Regions from separate parts of the Vibrio sp. B1FLJ16 genome, predicted to be linked through region 2. Evidence: riboswitches for the same ligand, from Rfam matches in the RefSeq annotation. Region 2 holds a riboswitch; the other holds the start of a gene.
The links. Region 2 has a riboswitch for thiamine pyrophosphate ahead of thiC (phosphomethylpyrimidine synthase ThiC). Riboswitches for the same ligand answer to the same signal wherever they lie in the genome.
Positions count from the first base shown of each region.

Region 1: it holds a riboswitch for thiamine pyrophosphate, as region 2 does, so the genes downstream of both, thiD (bifunctional hydroxymethylpyrimidine kinase/phosphomethylpyrimidine kinase) here and thiC (phosphomethylpyrimidine synthase ThiC) in region 2, are expected to answer to the same signal.

Region 1 covers NZ_HG992750.1:121,865-129,710, reverse strand. The annotation lists rRNA gene KHN79_RS14695 (16S ribosomal RNA) at 1-37, opposite strand, end outside; gene KHN79_RS14690 (DUF3087 domain-containing protein) at 544-1,068, opposite strand; gene trmY (tRNA (pseudouridine(54)-N(1))-methyltransferase TrmY) at 1,227-1,826, shown strand; gene KHN79_RS14680 (TldD/PmbA family protein) at 1,910-3,253, opposite strand; gene KHN79_RS14675 (TldD/PmbA family protein) at 3,253-4,638, opposite strand; TPP riboswitch at 5,012-5,119, shown strand; gene thiD (bifunctional hydroxymethylpyrimidine kinase/phosphomethylpyrimidine kinase) at 5,217-6,086, shown strand; gene KHN79_RS14665 (ABC transporter ATP-binding protein) at 6,076-6,834, shown strand; gene KHN79_RS14660 (ABC transporter permease) at 6,827-7,627, shown strand; gene KHN79_RS14655 (ABC transporter substrate-binding protein) at 7,651-7,846, shown strand, end outside.
Region 2 covers NZ_HG992749.1:3,018,510-3,026,355, forward strand. The annotation lists gene KHN79_RS13815 (thiazole synthase) at 1-764, opposite strand, end outside; gene thiS (sulfur carrier protein ThiS) at 770-1,033, opposite strand; gene thiF (thiazole biosynthesis adenylyltransferase ThiF) at 1,053-1,829, opposite strand; gene KHN79_RS13830 (thiamine phosphate synthase) at 1,819-3,144, opposite strand; gene thiC (phosphomethylpyrimidine synthase ThiC) at 3,144-5,084, opposite strand; TPP riboswitch at 5,245-5,343, opposite strand; gene crcB (fluoride efflux transporter CrcB) at 5,405-5,788, opposite strand; gene ilvC (ketol-acid reductoisomerase) at 6,318-7,802, opposite strand.

The DNA.
Region 1 (7,846 bases), on a different replicon from region 2:
AGCGTTCAATCTGAGCCATGATCAAACTCTTCAATTTAAGATTTTGTTCGGCTCAATGAATACTGACTTCAAAACTACAAAAGTAATTTTAAAGCTATTATCGTTCCAACAGAACGATAATGAATTGACTGTGCTGAATCCGAAGATTCAATGGTCACTTCGTATCATTGAAACCTAATTTGAAACCGAAGTTTCGAATTGGATTATCATCAACGAGTGCCCACACAGATTGATAGGTCTATATTGTTAAAGAGCTTGCTTTTCGAGAAACTTTTCTCTCAAAGCGGAGGCGTATTCTAATGAACTAACTCTCAGTGTCAAACACTTTTTAAATTAATTTTTAGAAGCTTTTATTTCGCCTTGTCGCCAGTTGCTTTCACGTTTCCGCTTTGCCCTGACAACGGAGGCGCATTATAGGGAGATGATTTTTCTTGGCAACCCTTTTGAAGAAAAAAATTCAAAAAAAAAGCGCCGAGTGATGAATTCTCACTCAAGCGCTTATTTTTAGCACTCATTTGTTAATATCAGGTAGCAAAGACGCAATCAATATGTATCCAGCCAGGCTTCTTCAAAACTGGCAACATCAAGTGATAGCGATTCACTCACTTCAATTTTTTCAATTGCTTCTAGTTCTTTATTAACGCTGCTCATGGTAAGTGTGTTGTTATCCAACTCAAACACTTGCTTTTGTGTGGTGTAGTAGAATTTAAGAATAGTCAGCGCTTGCAGGTCATCACAGCTCGCGGCTGTTTTAATACTTTTTAGCTTGCGGTAAATTTTGTTATGTACCTGTTTTAGTTTCCAAACGTAATGCACTTCTTTCATGTACGGGCGAGTTTTAAACTGATTAAGTAAAGAGAGAGATGTAGCGAGCGAGAGAAGTACGCCGATCAGATTCCAATGAAAATTACCCGTCGATTGCTCCGGCTGAATATTGGTATTTCCAAAAAGACTAATCAATAGTGTACTGAATGCCAATGATGACACAGCAAGTAATACTACAAAGCCGCCAATAACCAAGTTGACTTTCTTCCTGTAGATTTCTTTATTTATTTTTTGAATTTCCATTTACTACTCCTAAAAGGTCGCTCCTATTTTAACTGCAAGTTTTAGCACCACAATCGAAGCTTTGTAAGTAAGTTCATAATTGCTATTAAACTCGCATCCCTTCCCCGCTTAGGTATATACTTCCGCGCATTCACTCTTCCTATATAGAGGCTAAATTCATGCGCTCTTTTGTTTTACGAGCTCGCGCAGCACCAACCACCAGCAAAGCACTATTAGAAGGTGTTGGTAATGAAGCGCATACCGAGATTCTTGCTCATACCATGATGAACACCATGTTCGTCGCTCAGTCACACCGAGAAGATGTGGTTGTACACTTGGTTCTTGAGAGCACTAAAGATTACTCCCGAACGATTACCATTCGTTCTAACGATATTACTAATATTGGTGGTTTCCACGAATCGACGTTGATCTCCGCTGTCGCGCGTGCTTTGGATGCTTCAGTTGGAATGGGTAAAGAGCAGAGTCGTGAGGTCGAGCCGGGCATTACGGTTCGTACAATCAGCTTCGAACGTTTGGTTCAGGGACTGGCCGAAGACCACCAGCTGTATATGTTAGATAAAAAAGGCGAATTCGTTCGCGATTCAGAAATCGGTTCAAACCCTTGCTTCTTATTGACTGATCATATTCCAATGCCGAAGAAGTCATTCAACAGTCTGAAACGTCTTGGTACGGAAAAGATAAGCTTAGGCCCTAAGATGCTGTTTGCTTCTCAGTGTGTGGTATTAATCCACAATGAACTGGATATCCGTGAGTTCTAACTCTACTTGTATTGGTATAGCTAGATAAAAAAAAAGAGGACTCGCTGAGTCCTCTTTTTGATTCTGACTTTCTGATGATGGGCCTATTTACCACCAATGCTCAGGCGTGCAAACCGCACATCTGGCGCAAAAAAGGTTCGGCTGTCATTAATCAACTGAGTATCTCCAACCGCTTCTACTTCTTGTAGCATTTTGTAGAAGTTACCCGCAACCGTGATACCACGTACTGGCTGAACTCGCTGACCATCTCGACACAAGAAGCCACTTGCACCAAACGAGAAATCACCACTGACCGGATCTGCGCCAGAGTGAACACCCTGCAACTCAACAAGCTCTAGGTACTCACCAGATTTTACGTCAGCGACACTGCTGTTACCCGTTGCAATGACTTTATGGTTCGCCGCAACATCTAAGCTTGATTTCGCTCCGCGAGCAGCACTTGCTGTTGAAACTGCACCTAAGTAACTTGCAGTGTGGCTATTGTGTAATAAAGTATTTAGCTGTCCACTAGCAATTAACACGTTGTCCTGAGTAGCAAAACCTTCGCTATCAAAGCCGCAAATAGCCATACCATTCGCCATGTACGCAGTGTCAGTAAAGGTAATCAAGTCACTGGCAATACTTTGACCAATCTTGTTACCCAGTGGCGTAATGCCTTTCACCGCACTCACGCCAGAGAAAGCACTACCGAACGCGCCTAACAAACTGCTTAGGGCATCAATATCGAAGATTACCGAGTAATTACCTGTCGCGACTGGTGCACCATCAAGAAGGTCACGAGCTAGGTTGTAACCTTCTTCAATACAGAACGACGAACTCAATTCATCAAAACGGCGACCGACGGACATCTTACCCGCCATAGACTGTTTACCGTCTTTCTCAAACAGCGTATACGCATAACAGTTGAAACTGCGTTCAAAGTGCTGACACAAAGAGCCTTGCGTATTAGCGATGATCAACTGAGTTTCACCATCACTGTAACCATTGTAAGGAGAACTTGATGCGTGAGGCAGACTAACCACACCTTGCTCAAGCGCGAGAGATAGCTCGATTTTCTCATCAACAGGCGTGGTATCTTCCTGAGCGATTTCCGCTACATCAGTGGTGATGTGACTGTTTACGCAGCTAATGGTTTGATGCTCGTCCTGCTTGGAGAAGCGCGCACTCTGCAACGCATTAGTCAGCATCAAATCTAAACTTGGTAATTCCAAAGACTCAGAGTAGCTGGTCGCAACACGTGCATCTTTCACCACACGAACGCCCAATACTTGGCTTGAACTTACTTTGTACTCATCCAACTTGCCTTGGTTTGCTTTCAAAGAGAAGCTGCTATTGCGATTAACAATCACATCCGCTTCTGCGCCTTGGCGTTTTGCTTCTGACAGGATGTAATCAACAGCATTAAGAAGTTGTTGTTCTTGGCTCATTAGTTACCACCTCCTACCAGAATGTTGTCTACTTTCAGCGAAGGCTGGCCTACCGTTGTTGGTACTGCGCCACTTATTGATCCGCACATACCAGGAGCAAGCGCCATGTCTTTACCCACCATACTGATTTCTTTCAGAACTTTAGGGCCAGTACTGATTAGGGTCGCAGTTTTAAGAGGCTTAGTGATTTTGCCGTTTTCGATCAAGTAAGCTTCACGTACTGCAAAGTTGAACTCACCTGTACCCGGCTGAACAGAGCCGCCGCCCATCTTCTTAGCGTAAATACCACGTTCTACACCTGCCAGCATGTCATCAAGTGTATGTTCGCCTTCTTCAATAAAGGTGTTACGCATACGCGAAGTCGGAGCAAATTTGTAGTTCTGACGACGACCAGAGCCAGTTGGTTCATATCCCGTTTTCATGCCACCCATTTTGTCGACCATAAAGCTGGTTAACTTACCGTCTTTAATTAGTTGAGTACGCTGAGTCGGCATACCTTCATCATCAATATGGATTGAACCCCACTCATTTGTCATGGTGCCATCATCGACCGCATTCACCGCGCTATGAGCAATCATTTCGCCCATTTTGTCGTGGAATACGGATGCTTTCTTCGCAACCGATGTGGTTTCGAGCAAGTGACCGCACGCTTCATGGAAGATAACGCCACCAAAGCCATTACCAATTACCACTGGCATTTCACCTGATGGACACGCATCCGCGCCAAGCTTAACCAAAGCTTGTTGTGCGATAGTCTGACCTAGCTCTTTAGCATCCAGCTGTTCACTGAACTCCCAGCCAGCTAGAGCGCCCGGACCTTCCATTCCTGAAGATTGTTCATTGCCTTTTTGCGCAACGGTGTTACCGGCAACGCGAACATAGTGACGTGTATCGTCAACATGTAAGCCTTCTGAATTGAAAATAGTTACCTGTTGTTCTCTTTGAAGCACACTACCGATAAACTGGCTGATATACTCACTTTCTGCGCGCGCAGCTTGGTCAACTTTCAACAAGAACGCGATTTTAGAATCCAGATTAGCGTCTTGGCTGAGAGGCAAGCGGCTACTGTGCTGAACTGGGTAGCGATTCAAATTAAGCGCACCCGCTGATGCAATTTGCTCACGTTTATCTTTCGCAGCGAGCAATGACGTGACGCGTTTAAGTTCCGCTTCGTCTGTGCTGTTGGTGTAGCCATAAAGCACTTTATGGCCGAAAAAGAGGCGAATCCCGATACCAAAATCGATACCTGAATTCACCTTGTCCACCTCACCAGAAGCGATCTGGACGGTGTTAGTTTGATGATGTTCAACGAATAACTCAGCGAAATCAGCTCCTAAAAATAGAGCATGATCGATCACTGACTTCGCTGTTACAGAATTAAGCATGAAGTCTCCTTGCTCGATGATCGTCTTAGCCTTCCAAATTAACCTGTTCTCGAAATAGTCAAACATTTACCGACTTCCTTAACCTAAGCCCAGGTTAAATAACTCACTGTTAATTCAGTAAAGTTATATTGGCAACGTGTAAAATCTTAACAGTTTTTTAACCTTGTTTTGTGCTAATCCTTGCTAAATGAGACCACGATTAATTATCAAAAATTCCAGTTTCTACGCTTTCGTCAGTGGGTTGCACTGAGGATTTGTGCGTTACAAATCAGGTATAAGCTTACTCTAACACTCGCATCGCATAAATGAACGCACAAGAATAATTACCCTCAAAAAAGCATACCCCTTGAGTAACTGTCCTGCTATCATCCTAGCGAAATAGTCGGGGGGCCACGCAGTACGCGTCGGCTGAGATCGAAATTCGAGACCCGTTGAACCTGATTCAGTTAGCACTGACGTAGGGAACTATGAGCACTTAGCCTTCACCTAATTTCCTAGGTTAGCAATAGCGGGTCCGAAAACCGATCTGTCTACAAGGGTCAAAGTCAGTTCCTATACGTCTTGTAATAGGAGCGACCATGACACAATCACAGCCTTATTCAGACAAGACGCCATCCTCACTAGTTCCCATCGTGTTAACGATCGCAGGATCAGACAGTGGCGGTGGTGCGGGTATTCAGGCAGACATCAAAGCCATGTCTGCGACAGGCAGTTTTGCTTGTTCTGTCATTACCGCCATCACTTCGCAAAATACTCAAGGCGTTTCCGCCATTTTTCCTATCCCACTTGAGCACGTAGAAAGCCAACTCGATGCGGTGTTTACCGACCTTAATATCGTGGCGGTTAAAATCGGCATGCTAGCAGACGCAAATATAATCAAAGTCGTTGCGAACAAAATTAAACAATACCAGCCGAAGCATCTAGTCATTGATCCGGTAATGGTGGCCACCAGCGGAGATTTACTCCTCGAGCACTCCGCGATCGACACATTAAAACACGAGCTCATTCCGCTCGCTGACATCATCACCCCCAATCTCCCTGAAGGTTCCGCATTAACAGGAAAGCCTGTACCTACATCCGAAGATGAAATGAGTGACATGATTGCGGATCTGCGTGCGCTGGGCGCTAAAGCAGTATTACTTAAAGGTGGTCATCTAGAGAAAGACGAAAACAGTAGCGACCTACTGATCATGCAAGACTCTTCAGAGCTCATTAGCGCCAAGCGTTTCCCTACTCAAAATACACATGGCACAGGTTGTACCCTCTCTTCTGCGATTGCTTCTTACCTTGGACAAGGATACGACCTGCCGAAAGCCGTGTATTTGGCTAAACAGTATATCTGTCAAGCGATCGCCCATGCAGATGAACTCGATGTCGGCAAAGGTCACGGCCCGGTTCACCACTTCTTCGCAAGCTCTAATTGCGGGAAAGATAAAGATGTTTGCTAATACGGCCGGAATTCAGCTTGTTAATGTCAGCCTGCGATACAACAACAGCGAGATACCAACGCTGGCGAGGTTAAACATGACGATCCCTTCGGGTCAGTGGACAGTAATATTAGGGCGCAGTGGCTGCGGTAAAACCACTATTTTGCGTTATCTGGCTGGCTTGCTAGATGACCAAGTTGAGTGGCAAGGCGAGCTAACAACAACCGATGGGTTAGCTCTTCACCAACGTATCGCCTACATGGCGCAGCAAGATTTACTGCTGCCATGGCTCAGTGTTTCGGATAACGTCTGTCTGAGTTCTCGCTTTTCTCATCCCAACTCAAATTCAGCAGCTCAGAGTAAGCGCGCTAGTCAATTGTTGAAACAAGTTGGCTTAGCTGACTACGTGTTTGCGAAACCCGATCAGCTTTCCGGAGGTATGCGCCAGCGTGTCGCCCTTGCCCGCACTTTAATGCAAGACAAACCCGTGGTTTTGATGGACGAGCCCTTCTCTGCGCTCGACGCTGTGACCAGACACAAGCTACAGACGTTATCCGCCACTCTGCTCAAAGAAAAAACTGTAGTGCTGATTACTCATGATCCACAAGAAGCGGTTCGTCTTGCCCACCAATTGTATATTCTGCAAGGTACGCCAGCACGGGCTCAATCTCTCATCGTTCCTGACTCTCTACCACCTCGCATACTGAATGGCGAATCTGCCACGTTGCAGCAAGAAATCTTAGAACAGTTGGAAAAAGATTATGAGTGATATGACTCAATACAACTCCATCTCGACACGCACCAATAAGAAAGATCGAGTCACTCATCCTGTGCTGAGATTGATGATCAGTACCGCTGTGATTTTAGGTCTGTGGCAATTGATAGTTGTCGCATTCAATATGCCGAGTTTCATTTTGCCAGCACCTGTTGATGTACTTAATAGACTGCTCTCCCGCTACGACGTATTGCTCGTACACACCTGGGTAACCGCGCAAGAGATCCTGCTTGGTCTTGGACTCGGTTTATCGATGGGCTTGCTGTTTGCGCTGCAAATGTTGCTGTTCGAACCGCTAAAACGCTGGCTGTTGCCAATTCTGATTGCAAGCCAAGCAATTCCGGTTTTTGCCATCGCACCTGTCTTAATGCTCTGGCTGGGTTACGGCATCGCTTCAAAAGTCGTCATGGCAGCAATCATCATCTTTTTCCCTGTTACGACGTGTTGTTACGACGGTTTACGCAATACCCCAAGCGGGTATCTGGATCTGGCCAAAACGATGGGCGCATCAAAATGGCAACTTCTCCGCCATATTCAACTGCCTGCGGCATTACCCACACTCGCCTCTGGCATTCGTGTCGCGGTAGTTATCGCCCCGATTGGCGCGGTCGTCGGTGAGTGGGTCGGTTCAAGTGAGGGCTTGGGTTATCTGATGCTGCAAGCTAACGCGCGCATGATCATCGACGAGATGTTTGCAGCACTACTTATCCTCGCCATGCTATCCATCTCACTGTATTTCACTACTGACAAACTACTGAAAAAAGCCATTCCCTGGGAAAACAAATAGGGAAATAAAAAAGGAAGAACCCCGTGAATAAAATTAAACTAATCAGCACTAGCGTGCTTCTCGCTTCAATCGTTTCAACTAACGCACTTGCAGCGGAAAAAGAGATAACACTGATGTTAGATTGGTTCGTCAACCCGAACCATGGCCCCATCGTTATTGCAAAGGAGCGAGGCTACTTCAAAGAGCAAGACTTGAAGGTCAATATTCAAGAGCCAGCTG
Region 2 (7,846 bases):
AGCTCATCGAGAAAAGCGGTTAGCGGACTCGAAGCAACGGCATGAGAAACTTGCCCTGCAAGCCCCGCTTCATAAGCCATACGCCCCGACTCTACAGCCATCTTGAAGGCTTTTGCCATAGCAACGGGATCGCTTGCTGCAGCAATCGCCGTGTTAACCAATACTGCATCTGCGCCCATTTCCATTGCTCGCGCAGCATGTGAAGGCGCACCAATCCCCGCATCAACGACAACTGGCACAGTGGCTTGATCGATGATGATTTGTAAAAAGTCATGTGAGGCGATGCCCTTGTTTGAACCGATAGGTGCACCTAACGGCATAACAGCTGCACAGCCAACTTCTTCTAGTCGCTTACACAACACAGGGTCGGCATGGCAATATGGCAAAACAATAAAGCCTTCACAAACCAGTTGTTCTGCTGCAGCTAAAGTTTCAATCGGGTCTGGCATCAAATATTTCGGATCAGGGTGAATCTCCAGTTTGACCCAATTGGTGCCTAACGCTTCACGCGCAAGTTGAGCGGAAAACACTGCATCTTTAGCATTTTTAGCACCAGAAGTGTTCGGTAGCAGATTCACTCCAGCATGAATCAGAGGTCGCAAAATGTCATCTTGCTGATCATTTACGTCAATGCGTTTGAGTGCCATCGTTGCGAGTTGAGAGCCGGAAATCTGAATGGCTTCGGCCATCAAACGGCTATTGGAAAACTTGCCTGTTCCGGTGAACAAGCGCGATTGAAATTCTTTATCACCTATTTTCAGCATCGACATTATCCCCCTGCGATAGCTTGAAACAGAGAGATAGTATCTCCCTCAGAAAGTATCGTGCTTGCCCACTCGCTGCGCGGCACAACTTGATTATTTATGGCAAAAACACAGCCTACTTCCGGTAGAGAAAACTGTGTGATGATTTGCTGCAGATTCACGTTGGACTCGACTTGTTGTGGTTGGTCATTAATAGCGATGACGACCAATTTTCCTTTGCCACATGAAGCGTCAAGTTCAGTGATTGCATCATGTTTTGATGATGTCATAACTAGCTCCTCTCCTAACTCAGTGCTGTGGTTCATGCGCTTCACTGCAAACCTGGCACTCTTGGTCCTTATTGATACTCATGGTTTGCCAGTTAAGACAAATCCCATCAAATAGGTGCAACTGCCCACTAGCGACATGAAACTTATCTGTCGCCAGTTTTTGAATTGCCGCTAAAGCTTGGTAGTTTCCTAATGTTCCAACCACCGGCCCTACAACGCCCATTTCACTGCAGTTCATCCCCTGTTTTAATTCGCCAAATGGATAAAGGCATCGGTAACACCCCGAACTGTGTTTCTCATCTGAGTAATCAAATACAGCAAACTGACCCTGCCAACCAATAGCAGCCGCAGATATCAACGGTGTACTTTGCTCAAAACAGACTTGATTAATCAGCTGCCGAGTGGGCATATTGTCACTACAGTCGAGTACAACATCGGCAAGCATCACTTCCAATTGCAGCTGAGATTTATCCAGACGTTTCGGAATAGTTCTAACTTGAACCAGTGAATTAAGGGCACCTAACTGTTGAGCAGTAGCTTCTGTTTTCATTAGGTTGATATCACGTTCCCGATAAACAACCTGTCGCTGTAAATTGCTGCTATCGACATGGTCATCATCAACAACCACTAACTTACCTACTCCTGCGGCTGCCAAATACAAACCTGCAGCGCTTCCCAGCCCGCCACAGCCAATGATCAAAACATGAGATTGGCTGAGTTTAGCTTGTCCTGATTCACCAATTTCAGTTAGCGCAATTTGACGCTGATAGCGAATGAATTCTTTATCAGTAAGCACTTTCGCCCTCCACTTCCTGCAATGGCTGAACGCTACCCATCAATTGATTGAAAAACTCAATCACCGATTTTGGCGACTCAGATAATGTCATGGCTCTAACCACAGCTAAACTGGATACACCGCATCGCCAAACCTGCTCTGCATTTGATTGATCAATACCGCCAATCGCGACTGTTGGGTAGCCAACTTGCTTTCCATATGGAATGCTATCGATCAGCGTTTGATACAAAGCTAAACGAATCAAACCTTGTGGCTTTGATGGCATTTGCTTAGTCGTAGTCGGAAAGATATGACCCAGTGCGATATAGCTTGGATTGATTTGTACAATTCTCAGCAGTTCATAGTAACCATGTGTTGACAGTCCTAAGTGAATCCCAGCTTCACTTAAATGCAGTAAGTTAGATGCTTCAATATCTTCTTGGCCAAGATGTACTCCGAACGCACCATGCTTAATAGCGAGTTGCCAGTAATCATTAATGAAGACCTGCGCATCATATTGACGTCCCAGTTCAATCGCTCGAATAATCTGTTGTTCGAGATCGGACTGAACGGCATCTTTGATACGCAGTTGTATAGTCTTAATACCCAACGGAAGAAGCCGCTCTATCCAACTGACGTCATCAACAACGGGATAAAGCCCTAAACTGTCTTTATCAAGGCAAGGAAAACCAACCGCTTCGCTTTGCGATGACCAACCCACTTGAATACCCAAGCGAACGTCTTCTATAACGGGAGTTGGAAAATCAACAATGTGAGATGCCCACTCGTGAAGAGTACATGTTTCACCGCTAAACTGTGTTTCACGTGAAACATTGGTCATTGCACGGGCTAATGTCAATGCGTCTTCGATCGGAAAGTCGAGAGCCAACAACGTTACTATCCAAGCTAAGTGATACTCAGCTTGGAAATTCTTTGATGCTGATACATGCACCGATAACGCCCTTACTTCATCACTAATTGGATGACGCCAGATATCAAACACCGTCATGTTGTCGTCTCTGCTTGGTGCTGGAGGAGCCTCCTCAATACCAATAAAAATAGACGAGGAACTTTGCTGATTCGTTTCCTTCAAAGGTAAATCCGATTGGTAGTAAAGCGTAAAATCACCGCTTGACGCTTCATAAAATCCATCAACAAGATCTGTGCCCACACAGACTGTTTTATTTTGGTCTGGAACAAGTTGAATCAAATGAGTTGGGCTAACGCCCAACTCAATCTCTTCAGTACTAAAACCCTGTTCTTTCGCCAATAATAAACATTGCTGAACAAAACCCGTTAGCTCAATTAATGGTGACGGAATAAGGATTTTAGTCATCAGTCATCCACCTCGGCGTGTACAGCTGGGTGATAAAGTTCAGAGCCCGTCGAACGAAATTCTTCAGACTTTCTGCGCATGCCTTCTAGCGGATCATCTAACATCTTGATAGAAATCGCCTGATCAGCAGCAACTTGTTCAGTGTCCTTTGCATACTCTCTGACTTCCTGAGAAATCTTCATCGAACAGAATTTAGGGCCGCACATCGAACAGAAGTGAGCTACTTTCCCAGATTCTTGTGGTAACGTTTCGTCGTGGAAAGCACGCGCCGTGTCTGGGTCTAGTGAGAGGTTAAATTGATCTTCCCAACGGAATTCAAAACGTGCTTTAGATAGCGCATTATCACGAACCTGCGCACCAGGGTGCCCTTTTGCCAAGTCAGCGGCATGTGCAGCCAGCTTGTAGGTGATCATGCCTGTCTTAACATCCTCCTTGTTGGGCAGCCCTAAGTGTTCTTTAGGTGTGACATAACACAACATTGCACAGCCATACCAACCAATCATCGCTGCACCAATACCGGAGGTAATGTGGTCATAGCCAGGTGCAATATCTGTTGTCAGCGGACCCAGCGTGTAAAATGGTGCTTCATGGCAATGTTCCAGCTGTTGATCCATGTTCTCTTTGATCATGTGCATTGGTATATGACCAGGGCCTTCGATAATGACCTGAACGTCATATTCCCAAGCGATCTTAGTCAGTTCACCAAGAGTACGTAATTCAGCAAACTGTGCTTCGTCATTGGCGTCTGCGACTGAGCCAGGACGTAGTCCATCACCTAATGAAAGTGCAACGTCATACTTAGCACAGATCTCACAGATTTCGCGGAAGTGGGTGTAAAGGAAACTCTCCTGATGATGCGCTAAACACCATTTAGCAATGATGGAGCCGCCACGAGAAACGATACCAGTAACACGCTTTGCCGTCATCGGGACATAACGAAGTAACAAACCTGCGTGAATGGTAAAGTAATCCACGCCTTGCTCTGCCTGCTCGATTAAAGTGTCACGCATTACTTCCCAGTTTAGATTTTCCGCAATACCATTTACTTTTTCTAGCGCCTGATACATTGGCACAGTACCAATTGGCACCGGGCTATTACGTAATATCCACTCACGGGTCTCGTGGATGTTACGTCCTGTAGAGAGATCCATAACGGTATCCCCACCCCAGCGCGTGGCCCAGACAAGTTTCTCTACCTCTTCTTCGATTGAAGATGTTACCGACGAATTACCAATGTTCGCGTTCACTTTTACTAAGAAGTTACGCCCGATAATCATTGGTTCCGATTCTGGGTGGTTGATATTTGATGGGATAATGGCACGACCTTCTGCCACTTCTTTACGGACAAACTCAGCTGTGATGTCTTTTGGTAGGTTAGCGCCGAAGCTTTGGCCCGGATGTTGCTGAGTTAATGCCTCATCGCGATATCTAGCGCGCCCCATATTCTCACGTAAAGCGATGAATTCCATTTCCGGCGTGATAATCCCGTTACGTGCGTAATGAAGTTGAGTGACGCAATGTCCCGCCTTAGCACGTCGAATATGAGGTAGATTACCGTAACGCAGTTCATCCAACGTATCATCTTCCAAGCGCTCTTTTGCGTAAACAGAGCTAACATCTTGAAGAACTTCAGTGTCGTTTCTTTCTTCAATCCAACCTGCTCTGAGCTTTGGTAAGCCGCTGAAAAGATCAATAGAGTAATCAGGGTCAGTGTATACACCAGAGGTGTCATAAACGCGTACTGACTCATTTGATTCGAAAATAGGCGCCTCTTTAGAGCCACCGATGAGGCTATCAGCTAAAGAGATCTCACGCATCGGGACACGAATATCCGGGCGTGAACCTTCGACATAGACTTTATTTGAATTTGGGTACGGCTGTACCGAAAGAGTATCTATAAACTGTTTTGCTTCCAGTCTCGCTTGCTTGCGATTCGACATAGCATTTTTCCTTGCTTGTTATGCTAGATAAAAAGTATTGGGATAAAAATGCTTGGCGGATAGATGCGACAAGAGGAGTCGAAATATAGATAGCAAGATAGAATGCTTCGTCTATAACAACAATCGACGTTTTGATAGGTTAGCCAGAACAGATCTGGTGTAGGTATCTTCTCTTGTTCCCTTCGCAGATACTAATCTGATCAGGTTCAACGGATCCCGAATTAACGGTCTCAGCCTTATGGCACTCCGACAAGTGAAATCAGTATATTAAAACGGATTGATTAAACCAATCCGATCAGATGACATTTTGTCATCTTTTACTAGCTACGTATCATTAACTGGAAGCCAATCCATGCAGCTGAAATACTCAATGTAACATTCAAAAGAATGTTTAAGCCCATTTTGAAAAAGGCACCCTGTTGCATTAATAAAACGTTATCCATAGAGAATGTAGAAAAGGTAGTTAGCGCCCCTAAAAACCCTAACCCAATGATTTGTCGCCAAGGATCTGTAGCTAACATCTCGTTTTCAAAAGCGGCGATTAATAGCCCCATAATAAGAGAACCGACAACGTTAACGGTTAGCGTACCATAAGGGAAACCACGACCTAGAAGATACACGCACAGCTCAGAAACAAGATAACGAGAACACGCACCAAATGCTCCACCCACTGCGATAAAGCCTAAAATATAAAGTTGCCCCATAACTCCCCCCAAACTCTTTATGGCGACATTGTAATCAAAATCGACCTAATATCGTTAATACAAACTTTAAATTCAACGAATTTACCTCCCCCTATCGACAAAACATTCAAAAAGTTACAGGAGTCACTTTTTGGTGATTTATACCAATCACAGTAAATAAGTGATCAGAAATAGCGTAGGAAAAAATGCTTGATAACAAGGCAAAAATTTTTGGTAAGTAGTTATTCTACAATCAAAATTTTTAACGACGTTAACGAGTATTTTAGCAAGCTAGAATGATCAGTTATTTACTACGATTGGTATTACATTCAAATTAAATAAAAAAGGCTTGGTCAACGGCGACCAAGCCTTTTCATTAGATGTTGTGTTGTTTTGTATTTATCACTCCAGTCTGCCCGGAGTTCAGTTACTGCGATTAATTATTTTTTCAAAATGCGCTGCATTAAGTTTTCAATTCTAAGAGAGGCACAGAGTTTACGGTAGTAAATGAGCACCTTCGACATCAAAATGAAAATTTATAGTAAGTAATTTAGCCACCTACCGCGATACGCTTCATATCAGTCATGTATCCACGTAGCTCTTCACCAATGTACTCTACTGGATGGTTACGGATCTTCTCGTTAACCGCGATTAGTGTTGCATTATCAACCTGGTTTGAAGTCTCGCCCAGACCTTTACCGATAACATCAGTACCTACTGAAGGCATAAACTTCTCACGTAGCAATGGAGTAGCAACGTTAGCAAACAGGTAGTTACCGTACTCAGCGGTATCTGAGATAACTACGTTCATTTCGTACAGACGCTTACGTGCAATCGTGTTCGCGATTAGTGGTAGCTCGTGCAGAGACTCGTAGTACGCTGACTCATCGATGATGCCAGATGCTGTCATCGCTTCAAATGCAAGCTCAACTCCAGCACGAACCATAGCAATCATCAGGATGCCATTGTCGAAGTATTCTTGCTCAGAAATTTCAACGTCAGTCGCTGGGTAGTTTTCAAATGCTGTTTCACCAGTCTCTTCACGCCAGCCTAATAAGTTTGCGTCATCGTTAGCCCAGTCAGCCATCATTGTACTGGAAAAATGACCAGAAATGATGTCATCCATGTGCTTGTTGTATAACGGACGCATTAAATCTTTCAGCTCTTCAGAAAGTTCAAAGGCTTTGACTTTAGCTGGGTTAGACAGGCGATCCATCATGTGCGTAATACCGCCAAATTTAAGAGCTTCAGTAACCGTCTCCCAACCGTACTGAAGTAGCTTACCTGCATAACCTGGGTCGATACCTTCTGCAACCATCTTTTCGTAACAAACGATAGAGCCAGCTTGCAACATACCACATAGGATAGTTTGCTCACCCATAAGGTCTGATTTCACTTCCGCCACGAAAGATGACTCTAGGCATCCTGCGCGGTGACCACCTGTCGCAGCTGCCCATGCTTTCGCGATTTCTAGACCATCACCTTGAGGGTCATTCTCCGGGTGAACCGCAATTAGGGTTGGAACACCAAAGCCGCGCTTGTATTCTTCACGTACTTCGGTACCAGGACACTTAGGGGCAACCATGACAACCGTTAAGTCTTTACGGATTTGCATGCCTTCTTCAACAACGTTGAAGCCGTGTGAATAACCTAAAGCAGCGCCCTCTTTCATTAGAGGCATTACTGTCTCTACAACGTTAGAGTGCTGTTTATCCGGAGTCAGGTTTACAACGAGATCGGCTTGAGGAATCAGAATCTCGTAACTGCCTACTTCAAAACCGTTGTCTTTTGCGTTTTTAAATGACTGACGTTGCTCGTCAATGGCAGCCTGGCGAAGCGCGTATGATACATCCAGACCAGAATCACGCATATTCAGGCCTTGGTTTAACCCCTGGGCACCACAACCCACGATGACTACCTTTTTACCCTTAAGGTAATCAGCTTCTGAAGCAAACTCACTGCGATCCATAAAACGACAACGACCAAGTTGATCCAATTGCTCACGCAAGTTTAGGGTATTGAAATAGTTAGCCATTAGGGTGCTCCTTTTAAATTCTTCCGTAGAGGTCGGTACTAGTC